DNA from 4 places in the Ponticoccus litoralis genome. Region 1 is predicted to be linked to each of the others. Evidence: riboswitches for the same ligand, from Rfam matches in the RefSeq annotation. Region 1 holds a riboswitch; each other region holds the start of a gene.
The links. Region 1 has a riboswitch for cobalamin ahead of ABFB10_RS22455 (hypothetical protein). Riboswitches for the same ligand answer to the same signal wherever they lie in the genome.
Positions count from the first base shown of each region.

Region 2: linked by a shared signal. The riboswitch ahead of bluB (5,6-dimethylbenzimidazole synthase) and the one ahead of ABFB10_RS22455 (hypothetical protein) in region 1 are both predicted to bind cobalamin.
Region 3: linked by a shared signal. The riboswitch ahead of nrdH (glutaredoxin-like protein NrdH) and the one ahead of ABFB10_RS22455 (hypothetical protein) in region 1 are both predicted to bind cobalamin.
Region 4: linked by a shared signal. The riboswitch ahead of ABFB10_RS06825 (DUF4198 domain-containing protein) and the one ahead of ABFB10_RS22455 (hypothetical protein) in region 1 are both predicted to bind cobalamin.

Region 1 covers NZ_JBDNCH010000004.1:380,677-386,244, forward strand. Annotated here, with positions in the region: gene ABFB10_RS22445 (3-hydroxyacyl-CoA dehydrogenase NAD-binding domain-containing protein) at 1-166, shown strand, start outside; gene kce (3,5-dioxohexanoate:acetyl-CoA acetone transferase) at 181-1,110, shown strand; cobalamin riboswitch at 1,606-1,811, shown strand; gene ABFB10_RS22455 (hypothetical protein) at 1,937-2,248, shown strand; partial or broken gene ABFB10_RS22460 (hydantoinase/oxoprolinase family protein) at 3,002-4,360, shown strand; gene ABFB10_RS22465 (hypothetical protein) at 4,638-5,000, shown strand; gene ABFB10_RS22470 (hydantoinase B/oxoprolinase family protein) at 5,003-5,568, shown strand, end outside.
Region 2 covers NZ_JBDNCH010000004.1:201,568-207,135, forward strand. Annotated here, with positions in the region: gene mdeB (alpha-ketoglutarate dehydrogenase) at 1-906, shown strand, start outside; gene ABFB10_RS21615 (2-oxo acid dehydrogenase subunit E2) at 903-2,225, shown strand; partial or broken gene bluB (5,6-dimethylbenzimidazole synthase) at 2,419-3,112, opposite strand; cobalamin riboswitch at 3,154-3,334, opposite strand; gene ABFB10_RS21625 (TRAP transporter large permease) at 3,708-5,066, opposite strand; gene ABFB10_RS21630 (TRAP transporter small permease) at 5,063-5,568, opposite strand, start outside.
Region 3 covers NZ_JBDNCH010000004.1:136,103-141,670, reverse strand. Annotated here, with positions in the region: gene ABFB10_RS21315 (ABC transporter substrate-binding protein) at 1-658, opposite strand, end outside; gene ABFB10_RS21310 (hypothetical protein) at 754-879, opposite strand; cobalamin riboswitch at 863-1,054, opposite strand; cobalamin riboswitch at 1,442-1,635, shown strand; gene nrdH (glutaredoxin-like protein NrdH) at 1,730-1,951, shown strand; gene nrdI (class Ib ribonucleoside-diphosphate reductase assembly flavoprotein NrdI) at 1,968-2,384, shown strand; gene nrdE (class 1b ribonucleoside-diphosphate reductase subunit alpha) at 2,366-4,498, shown strand; gene nrdF (class 1b ribonucleoside-diphosphate reductase subunit beta) at 4,510-5,487, shown strand.
Region 4 covers NZ_JBDNCH010000002.1:1,176,009-1,181,576, reverse strand. Annotated here, with positions in the region: gene cbiQ (cobalt ECF transporter T component CbiQ) at 1-677, opposite strand, end outside; gene ABFB10_RS06835 (Ig-like domain-containing protein) at 674-1,249, opposite strand; gene cbiM (cobalt transporter CbiM) at 1,246-1,863, opposite strand; gene ABFB10_RS06825 (DUF4198 domain-containing protein) at 1,868-2,650, opposite strand; cobalamin riboswitch at 2,793-2,999, opposite strand; gene ABFB10_RS06820 (SDR family NAD(P)-dependent oxidoreductase) at 3,250-4,083, shown strand; gene ABFB10_RS06815 (twin transmembrane helix small protein) at 4,157-4,360, shown strand; gene ABFB10_RS06810 (cob(I)yrinic acid a,c-diamide adenosyltransferase) at 4,364-4,939, shown strand; partial or broken gene ABFB10_RS06805 (cytochrome P450) at 5,257-5,568, opposite strand, start outside.

The DNA.
Region 1 (5,568 bases):
GGCAGAGGAACCGGCGGGACCGGAGGTCTTTTCCGTCGAGAACGCCGAGAAGATCGCCGCGACTTGGACGCAGGACCGCAGCCCCGAGACCATCCGCGCCCGGCAGGACAGGCGCGACGCGCGGCTGGCCGCCCTGCGTCGCCACCTTGCATCCGAACAATCCTGAAGGAGCCCCAGACCATGGCGAAACCCCGCAAGGTCATCATCACCTGCGCCGTGACCGGCGCGATCCACACGCCCTCGATGTCGGAATACCTGCCCGTCACGGCTTCGGAAATCGCCGAAGCCGCCATCGGCGCGGCAGAGGCGGGCGCGGCCATCGTGCACCTGCACGCCCGCAACCCCGAGGACGGCAGCCCCGACCAGTCGCCCGAGGCCTTCGCGCCCTTCCTCGGCGTGATCAAGCAGGCCTCGGACTGCGTGGTGAACATCACCACCGGCGGCGCGCCCACCATGAGCATCGAGGAACGCGTCCGCCCGGCGGAAACGCACCGCCCCGAGGTCGCCTCGCTCAACATGGGGTCGATGAACTTCGGCCTCTTCCCGATGCTCAAGCGCTTTCCGAACCCCAAACACCAGTGGGAACGCGACTACCTCGGCAACAAGAACATCATCTTCAACAACAGCTTCGGCCAAATCGAGTACATCCTGACGACGCTCGGGCCGCTCGGCACCCGGTTCGAGTTCGAATGCTACGACACGGCGCATCTCTATAACCTCAAGCACTTCCTCGACGCCGGACTGGTCAAGGCGCCGCTCTTCATCCAGACGGTCTTTGGCCTGATGGGCGGCATTGGCGCGCATCCCGACGACGTCATGCACATGAAGCGCACGGCGGACCGGCTGTTCGGCGACCAGTACCAGTGGTCGGTTCTGGGCGCGGGCAAGAACCAGCTGCCCATCGCGGCGATGGCGGCGGCCATGGGCGGCAATATCCGCGTCGGGCTGGAGGATTCGCTCTGGGCCGGACCGGGGCAACTGGCGCGCAGCAACGCCGAGCAGGTGACGAAGGCCCGCCAGATCATCGAGGGGCTGGGGCTGGAACTAGCAACCCCGGACGAGGCGCGCGAGATCCTGCACCTGAAGGGGGCGGATCAGGTCGGCTTCTGACCGGCCCTGACGGACGGGGGCGCGGCGCACTCGATCCGGTTCACCGGAGGCCGGGGCGCTGCTTTCGCCCGTCGACCTTACCCCCGGATACGGGCTGTTGATCGCCGGGTTGCGCGGCACCGTCGGCGTCGCGTCCGGGCAGGCACGGCAAGCGACGGTCGCGGTGCCGGATCCATCCGGTGACCGTCCTCTGTCGCCGGACCCCGAAGCGCCCGGGCATCGCCAACGCGCTTCTACGGTCCGGCCCCCCGCGCCGGAAGACGAACCTGCGGGCACGGGCATCGCGAACGAAGGCGGCACAGGCGCCCGCCTTCCAGTTCGCATCAGGGGGCAGGTCGCCGACCCAAGGCATGTCCGGCAGCGGAGCCTCCGGCGCATCCCCCGGGCGGGCAAGGCGCGGTCTGGCCTGGGGGCTGACAGGGGAAACACCCCGCTGGACGGCAAGCGCCGTATTGGCCGCCATTGGCAATTCCACTCGACTTTTGCCCGGAATTCTGCAATTCAGAAGGCGATGGTGACCGGCCTGAAAGGGCCGGTTTAAAAGGGAATGCGGTGAGGGCCTTGACCCAACTCCGCAACTGCCCCCGCAACTGTGAGCGGCGAGCGACCCCGAAGAACACCACTGAACCGAAGCGGTTCGGGAAGGTTCGGGAAAGCGGCGACCCGCAAGTCAGGAGACCTGCCATCTCCGGTGCGTGCTGTTGCGCACCGCAGTCACCTTAACCCGGGCGGGGCGCTCTGGGACTGGAGAGACGACATATGGACCTGACGGCCCTGTGGACATCGCCGCCTCCGTTCATGCCCCCTCCCCTGCGCGGAGGGCGCAATGACACTGGAACGCACGATCCTTCAACTCGACACCGGAGCGATGCCAGCCGACGAGGCGCGGCAAATGGGGCAGCTTGGCTATATGCAATGGATCGCGGGCTTGCCGGGCAATGCGGATTATCTGCAGGCCGCGCGGGACGCCTTTGACAAGGCCGCTCCGTTCATGGCCCACTCGCCGACCGTGGCGGAATTCTGCAGGCTTCTGACACGCTCGCTGGAAGCGCCGCTGACGCCATTGCCCCTTGCGATGCCAAAGCGGCAGAGGCGCGGCGGCGCGCAGGCCCGACGGTCCTACCGCCTGCCGCATTGAACCCTCACGCAGGGGCCGCCGCCGCAGGAAAGCCCTAGCCCTGAAGGCCTCCTCTGCCTGAGCGAACAGGGGGCGCCTTGCGGAAGCATTTGCCAAGGACGACCGACCGGCCCTCGCTTGTCAAGCGCGCGCCGTGACCCGCGACCCGTGAACCGGCGGCACCCCGCTTGGCGCCCCGGGCGGTCGGTTCACGCCGGTGGACCATGTCCGGGCCGCTGAAGGCCCATCCCGGCACGGGCGGACAAGCAGGCCGCGCCGCACGGTCCCGGCCCCGCGCAACAGCCGCGCATCTGCTCGCCGCCGACCTTGACATCGAGGTCCCGGCCAACCTCGGCGGGCCCGGCCCTGTCGGCCACCAGAGCAGCAATCCCGGCGCCCGGGCCAATCCGGGGACCAGCCACTTTGCACCCCGGCGGGCCGAAAGGTCAAAGACCGATATCCCGCGCCCCGACCAGAGCCCGCACGACCCGGGGGATCCGCGCCGACATCCGCAACACCCGCCGTGCTTGGGAAAGGCCGCGAAACCGGCCCGACGGTCGCTCTGCACCCATGCCTCAATGCCCCGACACGGGACTATCGAAATAATCGATAGCGGTAAAAAAACGTTTCGTTTCCCTCACTAGACGGCCCGTGACACTTAACCGTCAAGGCAAACGGAGTGCAGTTCCCATGACCCACGCAAAGACCAAGACACGTCTGGCAGCTGATATCGGCGGCACCTTCACCGATGTGGTGCTGGAAACGCCCAAGGGCATGTTCACGGCCAAGGTGCCGACCGATCTGGAGCAGCCCGAACGTGGCATCATGGCGGGTGTGACCATCGTCCGCGAGCAGTCGGGGCTGGCCCCCAGCGATATCGATATCTTCGTCCATGGCACCACCCGGCCACAAATGCGCTGATCGAGCGCAAGGGCGCCGAGGACCGCGCTGATCACGACCGAGGGCTTCCGCGACAGCCTCGAAATCGCATATGAATCCCGCTACGATCAGTTCGATCTGCAGCTGGAAAAGCCGGCGCCGCTGATGCCGCGCGATCTGCGCTTCACGGTGACCGAGCGGATGGATGTGCGCGGCAATGTCCTGCTGCCGCTCGACCGCGCCCGCGTCACCGAACTGGCCGCCGAACTGAACCGCCTGGGCATCGAGGCGGTCGCCGTGGGCCTGCTGCATTCCTATGCCAATCCGGCCCACGAGCAGGCCGTGCGCGCTCTGCTGATCGACGCCGGCTGCACGGCAGAGATCACGCTGTCGTCGGACGTCTGCCCCGAGGTGCGCGAATACGAGCGCTTCATGACCACGGTCTGCAATTCCTACGTGCAGCCGATCATGGCCCGCTACCTGCGGGCGCTGGAAAAGACGCTGGCCGACAACGGCTTTGTCTGCCCGCTGTTCCTGATGACCTCGGGCGGGGGCATGACCACGCTGGAGGCTGCCATCCGCTATCCGATCCGCCTTGTCGAATCCGGCCCCAGCGGCGGCGCGGTGCTTGCCAGCCGCATTGCCGCCAGCCTGGAAGAAGACCGGGTTGTGTCCTTCGACATGGGAGGCACCACCGCGAAGATCTGCCTGATCGACGACTACCTTCCCCAGACCGCACGCAACTTCGAGATCGCGCGCGCGGCCCGGTTCCAGAAGGGCAGCGGCATGCCGGTGCGGATCCCGGTGGTCGAGATGATCGAGATTGGGGCCGGTGGCGGGTCCATCGCCGATGTTGACACCATGCGCCGTCTGGCGATCGGGCCGGAGAGCGCCGGCTCGGTGCCCGGGGCTGCCTGCTATGGCAAGGGCGGCGTCAAGCCGACCGTGACGGATGCCAATGTGGTGCTGGGCCGGATCGACCCTGAAACCTTCGCCGAAGGGCGGATGCATCTGGATGTCGACGCCGCCGGGACCGCCATCAAGGGCGATGTCGGCGACCCGCTGGATGTCAGCACCTCCGAAGCGGCGCTCGGCATAACCGAGATGGTCGAAGAGAACATGGCGAATGCCGCGCGCATCCATTCGGTCGAACATGGTGCGGACCTGTCGCGCTACACCATGATCGCCTTTGGCGGCGGCGGCCCCCTGCATGCGGTCCGCATGGCCGAAAAGCTGGGCGTGGGGCGCGTCATCGTGCCGGCCAACTGCAGCGTCGGCTCTGCCGTCGGCTTCCTGCGCGCCCCCATCGCCTACGAGGTGGTGCGCAGCCGCTACATGACGCTGGACCAGTTCGACCTGAACGGCGCGAACGCGGTTCTGGACGAGATTTCCTCCGAGGCCCGCGGCATCGTCCGCAGCGGCGAGCCCGAAGCCGACCTGGTCGAGACCCGCACCGCCTATATGCGCTACGTCGGTCAGGGCCACGAAATCCAGGTGCCGGTGCCGGCGGGCACGCTGACCGAAAAGGACGTTGCGCAGATCAGGGCCGATTACGAGGCCGGCTATACGCGACTGTTCAGCCGTACCATCCCGGAACGCGACATCGAGATCCTGTCCTGGTCCATCGTCGTCTCGACCGCGCAGGAGCCGGCTCGAACCGCGACAGGCCGACGGGACCGCCTTCGACGCCGCCGCGATCGGCGACCGCTCGGTCTTCCTTCCTGCGGACCACGACTACCGGGACGTGCCGATCTACTGGCGCCCCGACCTGGCTGCCGGCGCAAGCTTCCAGGGCCCGGCCCTGGTCGCCGAACCGCAGACCACGACCTTCGTCACCGCCGCCTTCACAGGCCGGATCGACAGCAAATCCAACCTCGTGCTTGAAAAGGTTTGAACATGGCCCGCGAACTGAACGAAATCGAACGCCAGATCCTGTGGAACCGGCTGATCGCCATCGTCGAAGAGCAGGCACAGACGCTCATGCGGACCGCCTTCAACCCCATCGTGCGGGAATCGGGCGACCTTTCCGCCGGGATATTCGACATCCGGGGCCGGATGATCGCGCAGGCGGTTACCGGCACCCCCGGCCATGTAAACACGATGGCGGAATCGGTCAGTTTCTTCCTCGAGGAATTCCCGCTGGAAGACATGCACCCCGACGACATCTATCTGACCAACGACCCTTGGAAGGCAGCCGGCCACCTCAACGACTTCATGCTGGTGCGTCCCTGCTTCCACGAGGGCAAACTGATCGGGTTCACCTCCTGCACCAGCCACCTTGCCGATCTCGGCGGCCCGGGCTTCGGCCCTGACGGCACCGACGTGCTGGACGAAGGCCTGTTCGTGCCGATCTTCAAGCTGGTCGATGCCGGGCGGCTGGACACCAATTTCATCCGCATCCTGAAAGCCAACAGCCGGGTGCCGATCGAGGTCGAAGGCGACCTTTACGCGCTGATGGCCTG
Region 2 (5,568 bases), 180 kb from region 1:
TCCACGCATGGCACCGAATTGCTGCCGATCTACATCTACTATTCGATGTTCGGCTTCCAGCGGGTTGGCGACCTGATCTGGGCGGCGGTCGATCAGCGCGCGCGTGGCTTTCTGCTGGGGGCAACCGCCGGGCGCACCACGCTGTCGGGTGAAGGGCTTCAGCACCAGGACGGTTCCAGCCACCTTGCCGCCGCCGCGATCCCCAACTGCCGCGCCTACGACCCCTGCTATGCCTATGAACTGGCGGTGATCATGGACCACGGCATGACGCGCATGCTGGACGAGAAACGCGACGAGTTCTTCTACATCACCGTCATGAATGAGAACTATGCCCAGCCCAGCATGCCGCAGGGGGTCGAAGGCGATATCATCAAGGGCATGTACCGGCTTGGGGGCCATGACCGCGATGGGCCGCGGGTGCGGCTGCTGGGCTCTGGCACGATCCTGCGCGAGGTCATTGCCGCCGCAGAGATCCTGCAGGGCTTCGGCATCGCCAGCGATCTCTACTCGGTCACCTCCTTCAGCGAGCTGGCCCGCGATGCAGCCGAAGCCGAACGGCAGGGTCGGCTTGGCAATCGGGCGGTTTCGCATGTGGAACGCATGATTGGCGGCGACGCACCGGTCATCGCGGCCAGCGACTATGTCCGCGCGGTTCCGGCCCAGATCGCCCCCTATCTCGACACCCGGATGACCATTCTCGGCACCGATGGCTTCGGTCGCTCTGCCAACCGCGCCGCGCTGCGCCGTTTCTTCGAGGTGGATCGCCAGCACGTCGCCCTGGCTGCAATCGAGGCATTGGTGCGCAGGGGCGAGATCGGGGCATCGGTGCTGGCGCAGGCCATCGGTGACCTGGGCATCGACCCGGCTCGCCGATGCGCCCTGGCGGATGTGAGGGCGGCCAGATGAACACCACGGTCGAAATCCATGTCCCGGACATAGGCGATTTCAACGATGTCCCGATCATCGAGATCCCGGTCGCCGTTGGCGATACGGTCTGCGTGGATGACACGCTTGTCGTTCTCGAGTCCGACAAGGCGACGCTGGACGTGCCCAGCCCGCGTATCGGCACAATCGCCGAGTTGAAGGTCGCCGAGGGCGACCGGGTCAGCAAGGGCAGCCTTGTCCTGTTGATGGAAATTGCCGCCGCGCCAGAGCCCGCGCCCCCGGTGGCGCCGCAAGCGGCGGAAACAGCACGCGCCGCGCCGGACAGTGGCCCTGCGGAACCCGGCGCGGTGTCGCATCCGGCACTCCTGCCCCCGTCGGTCCCGGTGCCGATGCCGGTGTCGGCACTCCCGGCGCCGGGCACAGACAAGGGCGGCAAGCCCTCACATGCCTCGCCGTCCGTCCGCAAGCTGGCGCGAACACTGGGTGTGGCCATCGACGAGGTGCCCGCCACGGGGCGGAAGAACCGCATCACCCGCGACGATGTCGAGGCCTTCGTCAAGACACGCCTGACCACACCGCCATCCAAGGCCGGACAGGGGACCGCCCTGCCGGATCTGCCCGACTGGCCAAATCCGGATTTCGCCGTGTTCGGCCCGATCGAACGCATGCCCCTGCCCCGCATCGCGCGGATTTCCGGGCCAAGCCTGACCCGCAACGCGATGCTGATCCCGCATGTCTGCAACTTCGACAAGGCCGACGTCAGCGATCTTGAGGACTTCCGCAAACGGCTCAACACCGAAGCCGGCCCAGAGGATGCGCGGATCACCATGCTGGCCTTTGCGGTCAAGGCCACGGTCTGTGCATTGAAGGCCCATCCGCGCTTCAACGCGTCGCTCGACGGCGACGACATCGTGCTCAAGCACTATTGGAACATCGGCGTCGCGGCGGACACCCCCGATGGTCTTGTCGTGCCGGTCATCAAGGAAGCCGACCGAAAGGGCCTGCGCGAGATTGCCGCGGAAATGGCCTCTCTTGCTGCCAGCGCGCGGCAGGGCAGGCTGAAACGCGACGACATGCAGGGGGCGACCTTCACGATTTCCTCGCTGGGCGGGGTCGGTGGCACGGGATTCACGCCCATCATCAACGCGCCGGAAGTGGCCATCCTGGGGATGACCCGCGCCGAAACCCAGCCGGTCTGGAACGGCTCTGCCTTCCAGCCGCGTTTGATCCAGCCATTGAGCCTAAGCTGGGATCACCGGGTCGTGGACGGGGTCGCGGCAGCGCGTTTCCTGCGCCACGTCTCCGAGGTCATGGGCGACCTTCGCAGACTGTCCGTGTGATCGCTGACCGGGCGGGTGCGGCGCCAGCCCGGCTTGGCGCCGCCCCTGCCCCGCCAAGCGGCAGGCCCGGGGCGGATCGGCGCAGGCGGCGCCAATCCGGGCCACGGGTCCGCACGATCATCAGGCGGCGCCGTTCAATGGAACAGGCGCAAATCGGCCCTGCCCCGCGCCATCTGTCGACGCCGGGATGCGGCTAGGGTGCGGGCCAGCGGTCATCGTGGATCACGCTGTCAAGCGCCAGCCTCTTGCGCCAGCCCCGGGCTTCAAGCTCTGGCTTCGGATAAAGCGCGTCGACGTATCCCGCGCAGAGATAGGCCACGATTTCAACGTGGTCCGGGATGCCAAGCAGGCCGCGAAGGTCGTCTGGTCGAAAGATCGAGACCCAGCCGATGCCCACCCCTTCCGCGCGGGCGGCCAGCCAGAGGTTCTGAACGGCACAGACCGTCGAATAGAGATCCATGTCGGCATTGTGGGTTCGGCCCAGAACCACCTTTCCGCCCCGGGTCCGGTCGCAGGTCACGCAGATATTCAGCGGAGCGGTCAGGATGCCTTCCAGCTTCAGCGACCGGTACAGGGCCTTGCGGTCGCCGTCGAACATCTCTTGCGCCTCGGCATTGGCGCGCAGGAAGGCCGCGTGGACATCGGCGCGAAGGTCCGGGTCACGGATCAGAAGGAAATCCCAGTGGCTGCATGAAGCCGACCGAGGGCGCCGCATGCGCCGCTGCAAGAATGCGCCGGAGGGCTGCCGGGTCGATGGGGTCGGGGCGGAACTCGTTCCGCACGTCGCGGCGCGCGTCGATGATATCGTAGAGCGCCTGACGTTCCCGGTCGTCGAAGTGGCGGGCGGGCTGCGGAACCACGGGTTCGGCGGATAGTTCGGGGGGCATCTTGGACCTCGCACAGTTCAAAGCGCCGCGGGCTCCACCCCGAAACGCAATGACATCAGGCCGGTCTTCTGGCTCCGGATCCTCTCGCCATGGCGCCTTCCCGGGCCTTGCCGCCCAGTGGCCGTTGCCTGACGATCCCCGTTACAGCGGCGGGCCCGCGCCGGACTTGCACCGGCTTCCCGATTCTCCCCCAAAGAGGGCACCTGATGCCGCCCTTATCCCGCGGGCACATGCGGCTCGCAAACAGAATTTCACCCTCGAAAGCCCTGTGGCCCGCCCGGCGGCGGCCTTGCAGACTTCGGGCGCGGCCTGAGCCCGGCCAATGGTATCGCGCTGGCCCTCGCAGATGCGCCACCGCGATAAAGACCCGTGGCCCGGGGGGCACTCCCCCCCGGGCCACGGGATTTTCGATCATGCCGCTGCCCTCTTCCACCGTCGCAAGGCAGGGCCGCCAGGGCGCTGCGGGGCGCGCCGGGTGCCGCGCGCAGGGACCCTGCCAGACAGCCGGGCTGCGGCAAGGGCACGATCCGCCCCAAGCGCCTTCTGCCGGGGAAAGATCGCACCATCGGCGGTCAACCGTGGTTTCGGGCCATCGCTATCCTCCCAGAAGCCGTGGCAGCCAGAGGGTCAGCGCCGGAAAGGCCAGCAACAGCCCCACGCGCAGCAGTTCTACCGCGAAGAAAGGCGCCACACCCTTGAAGGTCTCGATCATCGGCGTGTCCTTGGCCAGCGCCGAGATGATGAAGACGTTCATCCCCACGGGCGGCGTGATCAGCCCCAACTCGACCACGATCAGGGCAAGGATCCCGAACCAGACTTTCAGCTCCTCGGTGCTCATGCCAAAGCCCGATCCCTCTGCCCCCTGGTAGAGGCCGCCGTTGATCTCCAGCAGCATCGGCCAGAAGAAGGGAATGACCAGCAGGATCATCGACAGGCTGTCCATCAGACAGCCCAGCAGGATCAGCGCGAGCAAGAGCAAGATCAAGACCATCATCGGCGCCATGCCGCTTTCGGCGATCCAGGTGGCTGCCTGCTGCGGCAGGCCGATGCGCGACATGAAGATCTTCATCAGCTCCGCGCCCAGCAGGATCAGGTAGATCATGCCGGATGTGCGCGCGGTCGCCTTGAGCGCCGCGACGGTCGCTCCGAGGCCCAGTCGTCCCTTGGCCGCGCCGTAGAGCCACACGAGGAACACGCCGACCGCAGCCGCCGGGGTGGGATTGAAAAAGCCCGCGTAGATACCGCCCAGCACCAGCCCGAAGATCACCATCACCGGCAGCAGGCCCAGCGTGGCGCGCAGGAATTCGGAGCGGGTCGAGGCGCCGCCCGGCGGGCCCGCCTCGGGGCGGATGGTGACGTAAAGGGCGATGGTCAGGATAAAGAGGATCACCGCCAGAATGCCCGGCAGCAGGGCCGCCGCGAACATGGTGACGATGTTCGCCTCTACGATGACCGCGTAGACGATAAGCACGACCGAGGGCGGGATCAGGATGCCCAGCACGCCGCCCGCCGCCAGCGATCCGGTCGCCAGGGCGCCGGAATAGTTGTAGCGCTTCAGTTCGGGCAGCGCGACCTTCCCCATGGTCGAGGCGGTGGCCAGCGACGATCCGCAGACCGACCCGAACCCGGCGCAGCCGGCGATGGCGGCCATTGCGGTGCCGCCGCGCATCCAGCCCAGCCAGGCGTTCGCGCCCCGGAACAGCGCCTGGCTCAGGCCCGCGCCGGTCGCCAGTTCTCCCATCAGGATGAACATCGGCACGACCGACAGGTCGTAGATCGAGAACTGGCCGTAGCCCAGCGTCTTGAGCTGGCTCAACAGCAGGGCGGGACCGTTCAGCAGCGCGATACCGGCGCCGCCGACGAGGATCATGGAATAGGCAATGGGAATGCGGATGGCGATCAGGACGATCAGGATCACCAGCGCCAGGATGCCCAGCGTGATCGGATCGGTCATGCGCGCACCTCCCTGCCGGCTTCGACCAGCGTGACCAGCGCGGTCGCCACCAGCAGCGCCAGCGAGACCAGGATGGGCATGAAGCCCCACCAGATCGGCACCTGCAGGATGGCGGTGACATAGCCGTAGGTCTTCTGATCGATCATGCCCAGCGACATCCGCCAGACCAGCAGCGCCGCGAAGCCGAAGGCCAGAAGCGAGGCCAGCGCCCGCAAGGCGGCCAGCACCCGGGTCGGTGCGCGGGCGGTGAAGATGTCGGCCGTGACGTTGGCGTCGGTCAGCTGGCAATAGGGCAGGAAGGCGAAAACGGCGATCGCGATCCCGATTTCGGTCAGCTCGAAATCACCGGAAAAAGGCCGGCCGACGATGCCGCCCAGGACCGTGAAGACATTGATTGCCACGACCGCCAGCAGCACGAGGCCGCCCAGCAACGCCCAGATCGTGGCCAGACGCGCGACCGCAGCGGAAAATCCGCTGCGGCCCACGGTTTCGGATCTGAACA
Region 3 (5,568 bases), 240 kb from region 1:
GCTTGACGATCAGCTGCGGCTGGCGCTGGACGATTTCCTCGGGGTCGATGGTGAAGGCGTTGACGTTCCCGCGCGAGGCCGCCTGATCCTCGATGACGATATCGCCAAAGACATTCTCGCCCCCGCCGGCGGCGATCATGTCATGCCAGCCGGACCCCGGCGTCACGGTCACGAGCGGGCGCTTTTCCTCGAGGTAGACAGGCACCGGCGGGACACCGTCCAGACGCTCGGCCAGCAGGGTCTGGTAGCCGACGTAGTAATCCACCAGATCCGCCGCCTGCTCTTCCCGGCCGAAAAGCTTGCCCATCAGCTCGACGTTCTCGACATGCTTCAGCGTGTCCCAGGCGGTGATGACCATGACCGGGATGCCGAAGGGTTCCAGCTGGCGCGCCGCCTCTTCGTAGACGCCATTGCGCGGCAGGATCACCAGGTCGGGGTTCTTGGCGATGATCGCCTCGTAGTTCGGTTCGTTCTGCCCCTGCCCGACCACGTCGGCCTCGGTGAACTCGGGCCAGTAATCCGGGTCGCGATAGGTGCTGGCGCCGGTGCCGACAACCTGGTCGATGGCGCCGATGGCGCGGGCGAATTCCACCGAGTAGCGGTTGAAGATCACCGCGCGCTGGATCGGAAGATCGACCTCGACCGAGCGTACCGACATCGTCGGTGATGGTTTCGGCCCAAAGGGGCACCGAGGTCGCCAGCGCGACAGCCGCGGCGAAGAGGGTGGATTTGAACAACATGCGATCACCTCGATCAGTTTTGTTTCCCGAGGTGCTCTTGGGGTGCATCACGGCGCCGGACCCGGCGCCCTTCGGCGTCCGGCCCCATGGCCATGGCTGCCACCCTGCCGAGCCCCTCGTCGGCGGTTGCGTCTGCCATGGCAGGTCTCCTCGGCTCGCGGCTCGGACGTTCGATGATCCCTTCCCGGCCCGGGGGCCAGTGGCACGATCGCGAACTCGCCGCCTACAGTTGCGAGGGCAGCCGCAGCCCGGGTCTCCCCGTCCTGCGTTCCCTTTTCATCCGCCGTTGCGGAACCGTGGCAGGCCGGAAGATACAGAGATCGCGCTCCGCGGCAACAGCAAAGGCAGCGGGTCCCCGGCCGTGAGGGGGTAACGCATTGGCGCATCGGGATATTCGGTGGCGCTGGAACTGATGGACCCCCGACAGCCCGTCCGCGGAGCATGCTGGCCGATGCCCGGCGCGCGGCGGCGGGGGCCTTGTGGATGCGCGCTGTTCGCCGCAGGACCAGCGGGCGCGGAAAGCCGGGCCCGGCGCGCCACAGCCCGGCCTTCGCGACGGGGCATCCTCCGGTGGTCGGCCCGCCGCTTCCCGCCCGGGCGACAGGCAGGATAACGGACCCGAAAAGCCCCTGCCGATACCGGACGTCGACTTATCCCCGGAAAACGACCTTCAATATATTGACACCCCCCTGCCCCGGATCGCAATATGCAGTTGCTTTGGTTCCGGCGGGGTGACTCGTCGGCTAAGAGGGAAGCCGGTGAGGGTCCGGCACTGCCCCCGCAACTGTAAACGGCGAGTTTCTGTCCATTCCACTGGTGTCGGACGGCACCGGGAAGGCGGACAGGAAACGTTTGAGCCGCAAGTCAGGAGACCTGCCAGAGCATGAACGACGACCGCGGCGGAGGGCCCGGGCGCGCGGATAGGTCGTTTGGCCCTGTCCCCGTGTCCGCTTCGCCCACAGGCAGCAAACCGGCAAAGGGACAACCGCATGAGTATCACCGTCTATTCCAAGCCCGCCTGCGTGCAATGCACCGCAACCACCCGCGCCCTGACCGCGCGCGGCATCGATTTCCGCCTCGTCGACCTGACCGAGGACGCCGCGGCCATGGAACTGGTCACCGGGCTTGGATACCGGCAGGCGCCGGTTGTCGTCGCGGGCGACGAGCACTGGGCCGGGTTCCGTCCCGACATGATCAGCCGCCTGTCCTGACGCCGGGCGGTCGGTCATGGGGGGCCTCGCCTATTTTTCCAGCGGCTCGGGCAACACGGCCCGGTTCGTGGAGCGGCTCGGCCTTCCCGCCACCCGGCTGCCCCTGCGCGGCGATGCCGCGCCGCCGCTGATGACCGCGCCCTTCGTGCTGATCTGTCCGACCTACGCGGACGGGGCGGGGCGCGGCGCGGTGGCCAAGCCGGTGATCCGGTTTCTGAACATCGAAGCGAACCGGACCCTGCTGCGCGGCGTGATCGCCAGCGGCAACCGGAACTTCGGAGAGACATTCGCGATGGCCGGACAGGTCATCGCCCGAAAATGCAACGTGCCCGTGCTCTACCGGTTCGAACTCGCGGGGACCGACGCCGACATCGCCCGTGTTCGTGACGGGCTGCAAACCTTCTGGGGAACCCGATGCTTGACGCCAGCCTGACCCAAGGCCTTGATTACCACGCGCTGAACGCGATGCTGAACCTCTACGACGCAGAGGGCAACATCCAGTTCGAAGCCGACCGCATGGCGGCGCGGCAGTACTTCCTGCAACATGTGAACCAGAACACGGTCTTCTTCCATTCGCTGGAAGAGAAGCTGGGCTACCTCGTCGACGAGGGTTACTATGAGGCGCAGGTTCTGGAACAGTATCCCCGGGACTTCCTGCGCAGGATCTGGGAGGCCGCCTTTGCCAAGAAGTTCCGCTTTCCGACCTTCCTTGGCGCGTTCAAGTATTACACCTCCTACACGCTGAAGACCCGCGACGGGCAGCGGTTCCTCGAACGCTACGAAGACCGCGTCGTGATGAACGCGCTGGCGCTGGCGCAGGGCGATGAGACGCTGGCCATGCAGCTGATGGAGGAAATCCTCTCGGGCCGGTTCCAGCCCGCGACGCCGACCTTCCTGAACGCCGGCAAGACCGCGCGGGGCGAATTCGTGTCCTGCTTCCTGCTGCGGCTGGAAGACAACATGGAAAGCATCGGGCGCGGCATCAACTCGGCCCTGCAACTGTCCAAGCGCGGCGGTGGCGTGGCCCTGATGCTGACCAACATCCGCGAGTACGGCGCGCCCATCAAGGGGATCGAGAACCAGTCCTCGGGCGTCATCCCGGTGATGAAACTGCTGGAGGACAGCTTCAGCTACGCCAACCAGCTGGGCGCCCGGCAGGGTGCGGGCGCGGTCTATCTGCACGCGCATCACCCGGACATCCTGCGCTTCCTCGACACCAAGCGCGAGAACGCCGACGAGAAGATCCGCATCAAGACGCTGTCGCTTGGCGTGGTGATCCCCGACGTGACCTTCGAGCTGGCGAAGCGCAACGAGGACATGTATCTCTTTTCGCCGCACGACGTCGAACGGGTCTACGGCTGTGCCTTCTCGGAAATCTCGGTGACCGAAAAATACGCCGAGATGGTCGACAACCCGAAGATCCGCAAGAAGAAGATCAACGCGCGCGCCTTCTTCCAGACGCTGGCCGAAATCCAGTTCGAAAGCGGCTATCCCTACATCATGTTCGAGGACACGGTGAACCGCGCGAACCCGATCGCGGGCCGGATCACCATGTCGAACCTCTGCTCCGAGATCCTTCAGGTGAACGAGCCGTCGGAGTTCAACGACGACCTCAGCTATGCGCACATGGGCACCGACATCTCCTGCAACCTCGGGTCCATGAACATCGCGCGGGCCATGGATGGCGGCGATCTGGGCGCCTCTGTCGGCACCGCGATCCGGGCGCTGAACGCGGTGTCCGAGATGTCGGCCATCGACTCGGTGCCCTCGATCCGCAAGGGCAACGACGAAAGCCACGCCATCGGGCTTGGGCAGATGAACCTGCACGGCTTCCTTGCGCGCGAGCATATCCAGTACGGCAGCCCCGAAGGCGTGGAATTCACCAGCGCCTATTTCGCCGCCATCCTGTTCCACGCGTTGACCGCCTCTTGCCGGCTGGCGCAGAAAAAGGGCCGCAGCTTCAAGGGGTTCGAGACCTCGGCCTATGCCGACGGCAGTTATTTCGACAAGTATACCGACCGCAGCTGGCGCCCCGAGCAGCCATCCGTGAAGGCGCTGTTCAAGCGGTTCGGCATCGAGCTGCCGGGCAAGAAGGACTGGGTCGCGCTCAAGAAGGACGTGATGACGCACGGGCTGTACAATCGCAACCTGCAGGCGGTGCCGCCCACCGGCTCGATCAGCTACATCAACTATGCGACCTCCTCGATCCATCCGATCACCGCGAAGATCGAGATCCGCAAGGAGGGCAAGATCGACCGCGTCTACTATCCGGCGCCCTACATGAACGCCGAGAACCTCGAGTATTACCGCGACGCCTACGACATCGGCCCCGAGGCGATCATCGACACCTATGCCGCGGCGACGGAACACGTCGACCAGGGCCTGTCGCTGACCCTGTTCTTCCCCGCCGAGGCCAGCACCCGCGATATCAACCGCGCGCAGATCTACGCCTGGAAGAAGGGCATCAAGACAATCTACTACATCCGCCTGCGCCAGGCCGCGCTGGAAGGCACCGAAGTCGAGGGCTGCGTGTCCTGCACGCTTTGAGGAACGAGACGATGAAAGACATGACCCACACCCGCCCCGTCCCCCGCGCGATCAACTGGAACCGCCTTCAGGACGACAAGGACCTGGAAATCTGGAACCGCCTGACCGCCAATTTCTGGCTGCCGGAAAAGGTGCCGCTGTCGAACGACATCCAAAGCTGGTCGCAGCTGACCGAGGACGAACAGACCCTGACGATCCGGGTCTTCACCGGGCTGACGCTGCTGGACACGATCCAGAACACGGTAGGCGCCCCGGCCCTGATGCCCGACGCCCAGACGCCGCACGAAGAGGCGGTGCTGACCAATATCGCCTTCATGGAGGCGGTGCACGCGCGGTCCTATTCGTCGGTCTTCTCGACCCTGTGCCAGACCGTTCAGGTGGACGAGGCCTTCCGCTGGTCGGCGGAGAACGAACACCTTCAGGCCAAGTCCCGCCTGATCCTCGACGAATACGACGCCACCGCGAACCCGCTGAAGAAGAAGATCGCCAGCGTGTTCCTCGAAAGCTTCCTCTTCTACTCGGGCTTCTACCTGCCCATGCACTGGTCCAGCCGTGCGCGCCTGACCAATACCGCCGACCTGATCCGGCTGATCATCCGGGACGAGGCGATCCATGGCTATTACATCGGCTACAAGTTCCAGCGCGCGCTGGAGCGCCTGCCCGAGGCCGAACGGGCCGAGTTGAAGGACTTTGCCTTTGCGCTGCTCTTCGACCTCTACGACATCGAGGCGCGCTATACCCAGCAGCTCTACGATCCGCTGGGCCTGACCGAGGACGTCAAGGCCTTCCTGCATTACAACGCCAACAAGGCGCTGCAGAACCTCGGCTTCGAGGCGCTGTTTCCGGACGAGACCTGCCGGGTGAACCCCGCGATCATGGCGGCCCTGTCGCCGGGTTCGGACGAGAACCACGACTTCTTCTCGGGGTCTGGGTCGAGCTACGTCATCGGCAAGACCGTCGCGACCGAAGACGCCGACTGGGATTTCTGACGCCCGTCGCTTGTCGGCCCGCTCCGGCCCGGGGCGGACCGGCACAGGGGGGCGTTGGACGAAAGCGCAGATCGGCGGGTA
Region 4 (5,568 bases), on a different contig from region 1:
GTGAAGCCCCGGCACTTCATCGCCGCAAGCACCCGTTCCGAGCGGTCGATGGCGCGCACCAGCATCATGCCGACAAGATAGCCGTAGCTGCGGTAGCTGTGCCAGTTGGTGCCGGGGCGAAAGCCGCGCACCTTCATGGCGGCGCGCAGCCGCAGGTATTCCGCCCGCAGCACCTCGACGTAGCGGATATTGAACATCATCAGGTGCACCAGCGTCTCGGGCACCTTCATCCGGTAAAGCGCATGGCCCAGGGTCACCGGCTCCAGCGTGCCGACCAGCACCAGCAGCACCAGCACCACGGCATTCGCGGTCAGGCCGATCTCCACCGCGCGGGCGAGGCCCTGCCATGTGGCCGGAAAGCCCCAAAGCGTGAAGATCGCGTCGCCCGGCACGGTGAAGGGCAGAAGCGCCAGCATGAAGAAGATGAAGCTGTCCATCATCGCCACCCGCTTCAGCGTGCGCCGGACCGGCAGCCGCGCCATGAGCAGCAGAAGCAGCGCGCAGGCCAGCGCCGCCGTCAGGGCGGGCAGGCCCGACAGGGCCACCGTGACCACCGCAAAGAGGCAGGCCACGGCGATCCGCATCCGGGGGTCCAGCCGTTCGAGCACGGCGGGAAAGCCGCCGGGCGGGATGGTCGGGTCCAGCGGAGCGGCAGCCTGCGAAAAGCTGTGGCTCATGCGGCCTCCTTCAGCTTGCGCCGCGCGGCAAGGTAGAACCCAAGGCCGAAGAGGCCCGCGATATAGCCCATGCCGCCAAGGATCGACTGAAGGTCGTTCTTCTCGCGGTAGGCGGCGATCTCGCGGCGCAGGGGGCGCATCTCGTCGCGCACGATCCCGGCGAGGGTGGCGCGCTGCTGGTCGCTCAGCGTGGCGCCGGGCGCCGGGGTCTCTGCCGCCGCCTCCGGGGTCCGGGGGCTCAGCGGCTCTTGTCCGAGGATCGCCGCCACCTCTTCGGCGGGCATGGTCACGTCTGCGACGTGACCGGCGCCGAGATTGGCGTGGAACCTGTGGGCCACGGGCTGTGCGGGCGTGAAGACGAAGAAGCCGTCCGCATCCGTCACCGCGGTTCCCAGTTCCGCGCCGTCCGGGCCGAAGACCGTGACGGTCTCGCCGACGGCCATGGTGCCGTTGGAAAAGCCGATCTCTCCCTCGATGGCATCGCCCGAGGGAAAGACCGAGGCGATGACCTTATGGGCCAGCGCGGGCAGGGGCAGGGCGCAGAGCGCAAGGGTCAGGGCAAGGCGTCTCATGTCCGGGTCTCCGCGAAGGTGGTGAAGAGTTCCGGTTTCACCCGGCGCGCCAGCAGCACCGCGAAGGCGGTCAGGAAGCCCTCGACCACCATGACCGGGATATGCGCCACGAAGACCAGATGCGCGGCGGCGATGAAGGCATCGCCCGAAAGCGCCAGCGAGGCCGCGACCATCGTGGTTGTCGCGGCGATGGCGAAAGCGCCGCCGATCCCGGCCCAGAGTGCCGCCGACAGCGGGCTGCCGCGCCGGATCATCGGGCCGAACAGCAGACCGGCCAGCACAGCGGGCAGCGCGATGTTCAGCGCGTTCACGCCAAGCACCGTCAGCCCGCCGAAGCCGAAGAAGACCGCCTGCAACAACAGCCCGACAAAAAGCGCCGGAAAGGCGGCCCAGCCAAGCACCAGCCCGGCCAGGCCGTTCAGGATCAGGTGGACGGAGGAGGGCCCGATCGGCACGTGGATCAGCGAGGCCACGAAGAAGCTGGCCGACAGCACGCCCGCTGCCGGAATGCGCTCCAGCGTCAGCGCGCGCAGGCCCATGGCCACGCCCCCGGCCGCCAGAACGGCGCCGCCGATCACGACCGGGTTGGCAAGGGCTCCGTCCACGATATGCATGGCGTTATTCCATGTCCCGGGCGCGGATCCAGATCACCGCATCCTGGCTGAGTTCCTTGCCCTCGTGTTCGGTGTCCGGTCCGCTGCCAAGCGCGGCAAAGCCCCAGTAGCCGGCCTTGGGCACGCCGAAGGTGAAATAGCCATTGGCATCGCTGATCGCGACGACGGCCCCGCCGGGCATGGGTTTGGCCTGCGGATCGCTGGCGGCATTGGTCTCGAACGAGGGTTCGGCGGCCATGTACTCGATCTCGATCTCGGCGCCCGCGACGGGTTCGCCCTCGGACAGCACCTGCCCGGTGAAGGTCGAGCCGGTGATGACGTTGTAGGGTTTGTTCAGCGGCAGGATCTCTGTCTTCAGGCCCTGCGGCTGGTCCCAGTCGGTGGGCAGCTCGTTGCGGTTCAGGTAGGCCTTGGTGATCTGCTGGATGTAGAGATCCTCGGTTTCCTCGTAGTAGGGCTGCGGCACCGTCACCAGCACGTAGTCGCCCGAGCGTTTCACCGGCACCGCGCCGATGAAGGCCGGGTTCTCGTTCTCGCCGCCGTTGAAGGTCGAGGGCGTCAGCGTATCCATCAGGTCGATCTTCTCGCCGTTGTGGATGGCGTAGAATTCCTGCGGCTTGTCCAGCGCCATGACGTGGCCCACGGTCATCGGGTGCCAGAAGATCAGCTTGACCGGCACGTCTCCGGGGCGGTCGATCATGGTGTCGGTGGTGTATTGCAGCAGGAAATGCGCCTGCGCGGCAACGGGAAGAAGGGCGGCCGCAGCGGCCAGCATAAGGGATTTCATCGGGTCGGTCTCTCCCGGCGCCTCACCCGGCGCATGGCTTTTGAACGCCAGAGAGGGCCGTGACCCGGAAGGAAAGGGCGAGGGCGCCCGGCACCGATCCAGGCCAGACGCGCACCCCGGCGTCCGGTGGCAGCGCCCCGTCCGAAGGGGCGCCCGACCGGCAGGTCTCCTGGCTTGCGGGTCGTCACCTTGGGCCTGCCTTCCCGGATTGCTCCAGTGGCGTCTTGGCCCGGCTCGCCGCTTACAGTTGCGGGGGCAGCTGCCGGTTTGGCCCGGATGGGCCGCACGGCATTCCCTCTTTCCCCCGGCGCGGATGACCCCCGCCGGGACCGGTCCCGACTTGGGTAGTCGCAACGCCGCAATGCGTCAACGGGATTCGCCGGGCGGGGTGTGGAGGCCTGTGCCGGGAGGTGTCGGCGGGCGGCGCGGGGCGGCGGGGACAGGCCCGGTGTGGCGCGCCCGGCTGTCTTGCGACGCGGCATGGCGGTCTGCGCCCCGGGGGCGGGGTCTGTCGGTCGGGGGCGCATGGCCCGGGCAGGCGCCTGGCAGGCACGTGGCGGCGGCTTTCCTTCGCCGCGCTGCGCGCCTATGGGAGGGGCATGACGACGCGTTCCATCCTCATCACCGGCTGTTCCTCGGGCATCGGCTTCGACGCCGCCCATACCTCGGCCGGGCGCGGCTGGCAGGTCTTTGCCGCCTGCCGGCAAGAGGCCGACTGCGCGCGGTTCCGGGCCGAGGGCTTCATCAGCCCGCGCATCGACTACACCGATGAGGCCAGCATCGGCGCGGGCCTTTCCGAGGTGCTGGAGCACACGGGCGGGCGACTGGATGCGCTGTTCAACAACGGCGCCCATGCGACCCCGGGCGCGCTGGAGGACCTGCCCACCGACGCCCTGCGCGCGATCTTCGAGGCCAATGTCTTTGGCTGGCACACGCTGACGCGCCGGGTGATCCCGGTGATGCGGGCGCAGGGCCACGGGCGGATCGTGAACCACTCGTCGGTGCTGGGGCTGGTGGTGATGCCCTGGCGCGCGGCCTACAATGCCTCGAAGTTCGCGGTGGAGGGGCTGACCGACACGCTGCGGATCGAGATGCGCGACACGCCGATCCATGTGGTCACGCTGAATACCGGGCCGGTGACCACGAAGATCCGGGAGAACTCTATCCCGCATTTCGAGCGCTGGGTGGACTGGCGCGCCTCGCCGCGCCGCGCGCAATACGAGGCAACCCTGCTGAAGCGTCTCTACGAAAGCCGTGGCGGCCCGGACCTTTTCGAACTGCCGCCCTCTGCGGTGACGGCGAAGCTGCTGCGGGCGCTGGACAGCCCGACCCCGCGACCCCGCTACTACGTCACCCGGGCGACGCACCTGATGGGGGCGGCGCGGCGGCTGCTGCCGACCCGGGGGCTCGACTGGCTGATCGCCAAGGGCTGAGCCTGCGACGCCAAGCGCGGTTCGCTTTTGCCCGCGTCTCCGCTATGTGGCAGGCAAAGCACTGGAGACCCCCATGTTACAGGACCCGCTCTTCATCGTCGTCGCGCTCGCCATGCTGGGTGTCGTGGCGATCCTGCTCTTCGGCATTGGCAGTTTCGCCAAGGGCGGGGCGTTCAACCGCAAATACGCCAACAAGGCGATGCGCTGGCGGATCATCGCGCAGTTCGCGGCGGTCTGCCTGATCCTGCTGTTCGTTTTCATTCGCCGGGGAGGCTGATCCATGGTTGTGCTCAACAAGATCTACACGCGCACGGGTGACAAGGGCGACACCGCCCTGGGCAATGGCACGCGGGTGCCGAAGTTCGCGGGCCGGGTGGAGGCCTATGGCACGGTCGACGAGCTGAACGCGGTTCTGGGGGTGGCGCGGCTGTCCGCCGGGGGCGATGTGGACGCCATGCTGTCGCGCATCCAGAACGACCTGTTCGACCTCGGCGCCGACCTCTGCCGCCCCGAGATGGAAAAGGACGCCACGGCGGAGTACCCGCCGCTGCGGGTCACCGACGCGCAGGTGGTCCGGCTGGAAAACGAAATCGACGACATGAACGCGGGGCTGGAACCGCTGCGCAGCTTCATCCTGCCGGGCGGCTCGGCGCTGTCGGCGCATCTTCACATGGGCCGCACGGTGGCGCGCCGGGCCGAACGGCTTGCGGTGGCGCTGTCGGCGGAAGAAAGCGTCAACCCGGCGGCGGTGAAATACCTCAACCGCCTGTCGGACTGGTTCTTCGTCGCGGCCCGTGTGGCCAACGACAACGGCAAGGCCGACGTCTTGTGGGTCCCGGGAGCGAACCGCGCATAGCGCGGCAGACCGTCCGGGGGACGGTCTGGAGACCGGGCGGGCGGAGCCCCGGCCCGGCGGGCGGGAGCGAACCGCGCATAGCGCGGCAGACCGTCCGGGGAGGGGCTGGCGACCGGGAGGGCGGAGCCCCGGCCGGTGAGGGCGGGAGCGAACCGCGCGTAGCGCGGCAGACCGTCCGGGGAGGGGCTGGCGACCGGGAGGGCCCCATTTCTGGGGCGGGAAGCCGCTTTGAAGCGGCTTTGTGAACCGGCTTCGAAGCCGCTTCGGGAACGCTCTGCGCAGAGCGTTCAGAAAGGCCCTTCGAAGGGCCTTCAGGCTCACAGAGGATCGGCTTCCAGCCAGACGCCGCCCTCGGGGCGCAGGGTGAGGATCATCACCGGGGACGGGTTGCGGCCCGGCACGGCGCGGAAGCGGAAGTTGGCCAGAAGCGTCGCGAGAATGATCACCGCCTCCTGCAGGGCGAAGCTGGCGCCGATGCAGATGCGGGGGCCGTCGCCGAAGGGCAGGTAGGCGTAGCGCTCGGGTTTCCCCCTCCCAGCGCTCGGGGCGGAAGGCATCGGGCGCCTCCCACAGCATGTGATGGCGGTGCAGCGCGTAGATCGGGATGATCACCGTATCGCCCCTGCGGA